Regions from separate parts of the Martelella soudanensis genome, predicted to be linked through region 2. Evidence: predicted binding sites of a transcription regulator. Region 2 holds the regulator's gene; each other region holds the start of a gene.
The links. Region 2 encodes LexA, which represses DNA repair genes until DNA is damaged. Its sites were predicted from a motif close to TGTTCNNNNTGTGTTCNG; they were not measured.
Positions count from the first base shown of each region.

Region 1: HQ843_RS22090 (DNA recombination protein RmuC) is a predicted target of LexA. The motif match lies at 888-905, and genes of this name have one in related genera.
Region 3: HQ843_RS20450 (ATP-dependent helicase) is a predicted target of LexA. The motif match lies at 1,518-1,535, and genes of this name have one in related genera.
Region 4: HQ843_RS01625 (YifB family Mg chelatase-like AAA ATPase) is a predicted target of LexA. The motif match lies at 927-944, and genes of this name have one in related genera.

Region 1 covers NZ_CP054861.1:4,621,203-4,623,406, reverse strand. The annotation lists gene HQ843_RS22090 (DNA recombination protein RmuC) at 1-840, opposite strand, end outside; gene def (peptide deformylase) at 997-1,512, shown strand; gene fmt (methionyl-tRNA formyltransferase) at 1,712-2,204, shown strand, end outside.
Region 2 covers NZ_CP054861.1:4,024,171-4,026,374, forward strand. The annotation lists gene HQ843_RS19325 (TRAP transporter substrate-binding protein) at 1-697, opposite strand, end outside; gene lexA (transcriptional repressor LexA) at 1,078-1,785, shown strand; gene HQ843_RS19335 (ComEC/Rec2 family competence protein) at 1,739-2,204, opposite strand, start outside.
Region 3 covers NZ_CP054861.1:4,269,856-4,272,059, reverse strand. The annotation lists gene HQ843_RS20450 (ATP-dependent helicase) at 1-1,403, opposite strand, end outside.
Region 4 covers NZ_CP054861.1:330,771-332,974, forward strand. The annotation lists gene gshB (glutathione synthase) at 1-515, shown strand, start outside; gene HQ843_RS01620 (TM2 domain-containing protein) at 510-842, opposite strand; gene HQ843_RS01625 (YifB family Mg chelatase-like AAA ATPase) at 1,009-2,204, shown strand, end outside.

The DNA of each region.
Region 1 (2,204 bases), 600 kb from region 2:
CAGCAGCGTCGGCGAGACGATCACCACGCGTGCCGCATGGGCGCGCTGAACAACCGCTTCATAGTGCTCATGAATATCGGCGAAAATCGATTCGGAGGGCACGAACAGGAAGGCCGTGTCCTGGGTCTCGCCGGGCAGCAGATATTTGCCGGCGATATCGCGGACATGGATGTCGAGATCGCGGCGGAAACGCTGGCCGGCGGTGCGGGAGGCCTCGTCGCTTTCCGCAGCGCGCATGGCGTTCCAGGCCTCGAGCGGAAACTTGGCGTCGACGATCAGCGGCGGCGCGCCGTTCGGCATGTCGATCACGCAGTCGGGCCGGGTGCCGTTCGAAAGCGTTGCCTGGAACCGGAAACTGCCGGCAGGCAGCGCATCTGCGATGATCGCCTCCATCCGTCCCTGGCCGAAAGCGCCGCGGGTCTGCTTGTTGGAGAGGATAGCCTGCAGGCCCACCAGATCCTTTGCCAGCGACTGGATATTGTTCTGCGCCGCATCGATGACGGCAAGCCGCTCCTGCAGGCGGCGCAGGTTCTCGTGGGTGGTCTGGTGTTGCTGGTGAAGCGTACTGCCGATCCGCTGCGAAAGGCCGTCAAGGCGGGACCCAAGCGCGGCGTTGAGCTCGGACTGGCGGCTGCCGAACAATTCCGCCATCGTCGCCATCCGCCCCTGCATCTCGTTCTGGGCCTGCACCAGTTGCTGCAGTTCGCGCTCCAGCGGCTTGTCCTGCCGACCGCCGCCGCGCCGCCTCATCAGGAGGATGACAATCAGAACACATAGGACCGCGGCGATGCCGAGCATCACCGGGTCCATCGTCGCCAACTGCGCCTGCACTCTGTCCATCACGTCACCCTCAATTTTTCAAGCCTAGCATATTTTTACTTGAAAGAAAGATCAAAACGTGAACAAAATAAATCCTGACAGACAAACAGTACGGAGGCCTTATCGACAGCGTACGAAATGATTTCCCCCGGCGCGAACATGCGCTATGGGGAGGACATGACCACGATGCCATTGATTATCTTGCCGGACCCTCTGCTGCGCACGGTCTCGAAACCGGTCGAGCGCATAGACGACGACTTGAAGAAATTTGCCAATGATATGCTGGAGACCATGTATGAGGCCCCCGGTATCGGCCTTGCCGCGATCCAGGTCGGCCTGCCCCGGCGCATGCTCGTTCTGGATGTCGCAAACAGGGACGAGGGCGAGAAGCAGCCCATGGTGGTGATCAATCCGACCGTGCTGCACACTTCGGATGAGCGCTCGGTTTATGAGGAGGGCTGCCTGTCGATACCGGAATTTTATGCCGAGGTGGAGCGGCCGGCCCGCGTACGGGTGCGCTATACCGACCTTCAGGGCGCGGAACAGGAAATCGAGGCGGATGGTCTGCTTGCCACCTGCCTGCAGCACGAGATCGACCACCTCGATGGCGCGCTTTTCATCGATTATCTCTCGCGCCTGAAGCGTGAACGGGTGATCAAGAAGTTCACCAAGACCGCACGGCACAAGCTCTAGGGCAATTCCGCTTGCCTGGCTCGCGTGCCCCGCGTTTTTCGCGCGCTGGACAAGCGAGCCGGTTGGCGCTTTGACCGGCGCGCTTCGGGACTGATTTGCTTTTTGCAGAAACGCGTGCGCGTCCTATCTATCTGTTTTACCGCATTTTCGCAGATGGCTTCACCTGACTGCGAAATGCTCCGGGCCGGAAGGAGCGATGATGACCCTTAGAATAATCTTTATGGGCACGCCGGAATTTTCCGTTCCGACCCTCAGGGCGCTGCGGGAGGCGGGCCATGAGATCGCCTGCGTCTATACCCAGCCGCCGCGGGCGGCGGGCCGCCGGGGGCTTTCGGAGGTCAAGTCGCCGGTGCACCAGGCCGCCGAACTGCTTGGCATGGCGGTGCGCACGCCGGAAAATTTCCGCGATGCCGCAGAGCGCGCCGCGTTCGCCGCGCTCGATGCCGATGTCGCGGTTGTCGTCGCCTATGGCCTGCTGCTGCCGGAAGCGATCCTGAATGGCACGCGGCTCGGCGCCTATAACGGTCACGCCTCGCTTCTGCCGCGATGGCGGGGCGCGGCGCCGATCCAGCGCGCGATCATGGCCGGCGACCGCGAGACAGGCATGATGATCATGAAGATGGAAAAGGGGCTCGATACCGGGCCGGTGGCGCTGACCAAACGGATCGCGATCGGTCCCGACATGACAGCGG
Region 2 (2,204 bases):
CATAGGGGTTCACTTCATAGAGCTTTGACGAATACATCGAATAGAGCTCGGTATCGTGGCCTGCGGCCATGCCCGACTGCAGGGCGGTGTAGAGTTCGTTCCAGCTGATCGTAACGGTATTGGCGCCCCAGGCGCGGAACATCGCCAGCAGTCCCGGATTTTCCGGCACGCGCATCTTCATGCCCTTCATGTCGGCGACGCTGTGGATCGGCTTGTCCGCGTAGATATTGCGGAAACCGGCGCCTTCCGGCCAGGCCAGAACACGAAGTCCGGTCTTTTCAAGGACGGTTTCGGCAAGCGCATCGCCGAAGGGACCATCCATGACCTGCCAGGCCGTCAGACTGTCCGGGAAAACATATGGTATCTGCGTGACGGCCATTTCCGACACGAACGGCACAAGGATCGACGTATAGGCGCCGACCATCTGGATCACGCCGGTTTGCGCCGATTCAACCATCGCACGGGCGCCGCCGAGCGCTCCGTCCGGATAGACGTCAAGCGCAAGCTCGCCTTCGGAAGCGACGTCGAGATACTCCTTCATCGCGACAACGCAAGCCGTTCGCCCGGCGCCCGGCAGATGCAGGTCCGCCTCGGAACTGTGGCCGATCTTGATGACGATCGGCTCGGCGCTGGCAGCGCTGACCGTCGCACTAACCGTCATCGCCGCACCGAGCGCGAGTGCTGCAAATTTCTTCATGTAATTCCTCCCCGTCCCGTTTCCTCCTGATGGGCGGCGGCCCGCTTCGCCCTCCCGGCGTCTTGGCCACCATGCGCGACCTGGGACAAAAGGTCACTTTTGAAACTCTATTTTAAAAATCTTATGTTGTCGACAGCCTTGCAATCAAACCACGCACCAGAAATATCGAAAGCCCCAGGCGATGCGGGAGAACGACGAGCAGAATTTCGTTAAATGGGGGCCATGGCAAAACGCATGCGAGCGGACGCATTGTGTGGCGACAGGAGGCGCGAATTTCCGCGCGAGCCCGTTATTTTTGCCCCACTCCGGTTGCACTTGCGGAACACAGTAGGAACATGTATATTCGTTCTGGATTTGTTTCGAAGGACCAGGGGCAGGAAATGCTGACACGCAAACAACAGGAATTGCTGTTTTTCATTCATGAACGGATGAAAGAGACGGGCATTCCGCCCTCCTTCGATGAGATGAAGGAAGCGCTCGACCTCGCGTCGAAATCGGGCATTCACCGGTTGATCACGGCACTGGAGGAACGCGGTTTCATCCGTCGGCTTCCCAACCGCGCCCGGGCGCTAGAAATCCTGCGCATGCCGGACAGCACGATGGGTCAGCCGCCGCGCCGGGGTTTTTCGCCAAGCGTGATCGAAGGCTCCCTCGGCAAGAAACAGGAAGAGCCCAAGGCGCCGGTCGGCAACAATGACAGCGGCTCGACCGGCATACCGGTCATGGGGCGGATTGCTGCCGGCGTGCCGATTTCGGCCATTCAGGAAAACACCCATCAGATCACAGTGCCGGCGGAAATGCTTGGCGCGGGAGAACATTACGCGCTTGAGGTTCAGGGTGATTCGATGATCGACGCCGGGATCTTCGACGGCGATACCGTAATCATCCGCAATATCTCCACCGCCTCCCCCGGCGATATTGTCGTTGCGCTCGTCAATGACGAGGAAGCGACCCTGAAGCGGTTCCGCCGCAAGGGCGCATCGATCGCGCTGGAAGCGGCCAATCCGGCTTACGAGACCCGCATTTTCGCCGCAAGCCAGGTCAAGGTTCAGGGCAAGCTGGTCGGTCTGATCCGCCGCTACCACTGAAGGTAAGCGTCTCCGGAACCGTGATCACCGGCAGATATTCTCCGGAACGCCAGTCGTAGAGCCGGTGTCTGTTCCAAGGGCGATCGAGCGCTGTGACCGAGGTTTTGAGCGAAACGCTTGTCGGCCCGCACGAGGGCTGGCGGGCCTTTCTGGAGACAGCCTGGGGTGCGGTCCCCGCAGTGGCATCGCCGACTGTCACGGAGGCCGCAGCGCTTCGGTGACGTGCTTCCGCAGGCTCATTGTCCGCGTGCCAGGCTGTGTTTTGAGGCGACGCTGATGTGCCGCTGTCCGGGCGTTCGCGCGCAACCTCCGGCGACAGCGTGAATTGAAACGCGCCGCGCTGCCGGCGCATTGCCGGGGTGATGAGATAGGCGCCGGAGCGGCAGGTCTGAAAGCCGGGACGGTATCGACTGACGACG
Region 3 (2,204 bases), 250 kb from region 2:
GAGGGGGCCGGCAGTGCCGCGAGGGTCCCGACCGGATCGGCGGTTTCCGCAATCGCGTCCAGCGCGTTTTGTGCCGAGGCCGGGCCAACACCGGGCAAGAGCTGCATCAGCCTGAAGCCCGCCACGCGATCGCGCATGTTCTGGGCAAACCGCAGCGCTGCCAGCAGGTCTTTCACATGCGCGGAATCGAGGAACTTCAGACCGCCGAACTTCACGAAGGGAATGTTGCGACGCGTGAGTTCCACCTCCAGCGGCCCGCTGTGATGGCTCGCCCGAAACAGCACGGCCTGATCCTTCAGCCGCATGCCGCCTTCGCGGTTGTCGAGAACCTCGTCGGCAATGAACCGAGCCTGATCGCCTTCGTCGCGAACCGTCACCAGCCGCGGCTTTTCGGTTGAGACACGGTCGGTCCAGAGATCCTTGGTGTAGCGCTCCTGGGCGAGACCGATGACGCCATTGGCAGCCGCGAGGATCGGCTGTGTCGACCGGTAATTGCGGTCGAGCGTGATCACGTCGGCCTTCGGCGAGAATTCATTCGGGAAATCGAGGATGTTGCGAACCGTGGCAGCCCGGAACGAATAGATCGACTGTGCGTCGTCACCAACGACCGTCAGACCCCGCCCTCCGAGCTTGAGCGCCATCAGGATCGAGGATTGCAGGCGGTTGGTGTCCTGATATTCATCGACCAGGACATGATCCCAGCGTCCGCCGATCTCGGCGGCAAGCACCGGATCGCCCATGGTCTGCGCCCAGTAGAGCAGCAGATCATCATAATCGAGGACGTTCTGGACCTGCTTGGCCTCGACATAGGCCGAGAACAATTCCCTCAGTTCCTTTTCCCAGGCCGCACACCATGGAAAGTTCGCTCGCAGGATTTCCGCAAGCGGCGCCTCGGCATTGACGGTGCGCGAATAGATCGAGAGACAAGTGCCCTTCGCCGGAAACCGGTTCTCCGTCTTCGAGAAGCCGAGATCATGCCGGGCGAGGTTCATCAGGTCGGCCGAGTCCTCGCGATCATGAATGGTGAACTGCGGATCGAGACCAAGCTCGATTGCATATTCACGCAACAGACGGGCGCCGATCCCGTGGAAGGTGCCGGACCAGGCAAGCCCGTCAGCCATGATCCCGGCCTTGTCGCCAAGCGTCTTCGTGCATATCCGCTCGACGCGCCTTCCCATTTCGGCGGCGGCACGACGCGAAAAGGTCATCAGCAGGATCCGGCGAGGATCGGCGCCGGAGATGACGAGTTGGGCCACGCGATGGGCAAGCGTATTGGTCTTGCCGGATCCGGCGCCGGCGATGATCAGCAGCGGTCCGCCAATCGATCCATCTGGCAAATCCATGCCGTGCAGAACCGCGGCCCGCTGATTGTCATTCAACTTTTCGAGATGCGCCGCGCTCATGCCGTCCTGCCCTCAAGCCCTTGTGATTCAACGATGCGCGCATCGCGCATCGTTATCTTCTCCCGGTGGAAGTCCACAGGGCCACCAACGCGACCGAGTGACTCAAAACCGGAAAAGAACAAATAAGGAACATATCGGAGAATTCCGCCGTTGCAAAGTCCTCAAGGAGACTGTTCAACACCATGTCGAGCCATACGCTCGGTCCAGCGAGAGGGAGAGGTCGTCCATCTCGTCGCCCGGGAGCTACTTGACCTGTCCGCCGAGCTTGCAAGCGTTGGGAGCCGAGATGCGGCCTTCCCGCTTCCGCAGGGGTGGGGTGACGCGTTTCATCCTGGATTGCCGGCACCTGATCCGCGGGGAATGCCAAAGCCGCGCGGCATGTTCGAACCCTATGGGCATATCGATGAGATGCGGGTGAAGACGCGGGACTTTCGATGATCGGGCCGAATGCGCTCTGATACCTTTGAACTTCATCTTACCGATGTGATGGCGGCGGGCGGCGTTATGTTTGTGCGGCATACGGGGTCAATCAACCTATTTTCAATCCCGACCGCATAGACGCAAAACGTTGAAATTTGATCCCTGCGCCAACGCCGCCAGGAGTGGCTAACGACCGATTTCCTCCTCGATCGGGAAGAAGTCGAAGAGCGCTCCGAGCGGAAAGTTCGCCCGCCGTGGTCCGGCTATTATTTCGTCAATTCCGGTCTTGGGTAAGCGCGAATTTCTCCGCACCTTTTTCATCTGAGTTTTCTGCGGCATGAGGTGTCCACCAAAAACGAGGTGGACACCACGTATGGAAGA
Region 4 (2,204 bases), 1.9 Mb from region 2:
ATGTCGGCGAAATCCGGCGTTTCCGCGAGGAGATGGGCGATATCATCCTGAAGCCGCTTTACGGCAATGGCGGCGCGGGCGTGTTTCATTCCACCCGCGACGACCGCAATTTCACATCGCTTCTGGAAATGTTCGCACAGATGTTCCGCGAGCCCTATATCGCACAGGCCTATCTGCCCGCCGTGCGCAAGGGCGACAAGCGCATCATCCTGATCGACGGCGAATTCGCCGGCGCGATCAACCGGGTGCCGGCCGAGACCGACAGCCGCTCCAACATGCATGTCGGCGGCCGAGCGGAGGCCGCCGAACTGACCGAGCGCGAGAAGGAAATCTGCGCCCGTATCGGCCCTTCGCTGAAGGAACGCGGTTTTATCCTGGTCGGCATCGATGTCATCGGCGACTATATGACGGAAATCAACGTCACCTCGCCCACCGGCATCCGCGAGGTCAAGAAATTCGGCGGCGCCGATATCGCCAGCCTGATGTGGGACGCGATCGAGAACAAGCGCCTATGAGCGCTGGCCAACAAGCGCTTCCTGCGTGAGACGTGCGCGGACCTCGCTCTTTTGCGCGTCGATCATGCCCGAAATCAGGAACAGGTCGACAAGCCACCAGATGCCCCAGGCGCCGAGCATCACGAAACCGATCATGAAAACGGTCGTGAGCCAGCCGACGACATAGAGCAACAGCATGGCAATGCCGGAGCCCGACCGGCCAAGATAGAACCGGTGGGCGCCGGCCCAGCCCACGAAAAACCACAGCAGATAGGCCGCGGCGGGAGACTTCGCGCTGTTGGTCACGCGCTGCTCGATCAGGATTTGTTCTTCGGTCGTCAGTCCCATAGCGGCCCCTTCAAGACAGTCGCAAGAGATGTATCCACGGGTTTCGCGATTGTCCATAGCCGGCCAAGGCCGGGGAAGATGAAAAGTTCTTCTTTTGTTCTTGCATGTAAACGGGAATTGTGGAATCCTTGCAACCTGAGGGTACGGGCAAGCGGGCGGGATGGTCATGGTTTCACGTGTTCATACGGTAGCATTTCAGGGCATTGAAGGCGTTCCGGTCGACGTGCAGGTCATGGTCGCGCCCGGCAAGATCGGCATGCAGATCGTCGGCCTGCCGGACAAGGCCGTCGCCGAAAGTCGGGAACGGGTGCAGGCGGCCCTGCATGCCACGGGCCTTGCGCTTCCGCCCAAGAGGGTGACCGTGAACCTTGCGCCCGCGGACCTGCCAAAGGAGGGCTCGCATTTCGATCTTGCGATCGCGCTCGGACTGATGGCGGCGCTCGGGGCCATTCCTGCCGATGCACTTTCCGGCTATGTGGTGATCGGCGAACTGAACCTCGACGGCACGATCGCGAGCGTTGCCGGCGCCCTTCCCGCCGCGATTGCCGCCAACGCGCTCGACAAGGGCCTGATCTGCCCGGCCGATTGCGGACCCGAGGCCGCCTGGGCAAGCGCGGATATCGATATTCTGGCGCCCAAGAGCCTGATCGGCATCGCCAATCATTTCAAGGGTACGCAGGTGCTTTCCCGACCGCATCCGGCGGTGCGCGCGGCCGCACTCGATCTGCCGGACCTTGCCGACATCAAGGGGCAGGAGAGCGCCAAGCGCGCGCTTGAAGTGGCCGCGGCCGGCGGGCACAACCTTCTGATGGTCGGCCCTCCGGGTGCTGGAAAATCCATGCTCGCCGCCCGGCTGCCCTCGATCCTGCCGCCGCTTCTGCCGCAGGAACTGCTCGACATGTCGATGGTCCACTCGATCGCCGGCAAGCTCGCCGGCGGCAGATTGTCGGACCGCCGGCCCTTCCGGGCACCGCATCATTCCGCAAGCATGGCCTCGCTGGTCGGCGGCGGGTTCAAGGCGCGGCCGGGCGAGGCCTCGCTCGCCCATCACGGCGTGCTGTTCCTCGACGAATTTCCGGAGTTCTCGCCGCAGGCGCTCGATGCGCTGCGCCAGCCGCTGGAGAGCGGCGAATGCGTGATCGCGCGCGCCAATCATCGCGTTTCATATCCCGCCGCCTTCCAGCTTGTCGCGGCGATGAACCCGTGCCGTTGCGGCATGGCGGGCGAGCCCGGCCATAGCTGCGCGCGCGGACCGCGCTGCGCCGCCGACTATCAGGCCCGCATATCCGGCCCGCTGATGGACAGGATCGATATCCGCATCGACGTGCCCGCCGTCAGCGCCATCGACCTGATCGGCGCCAA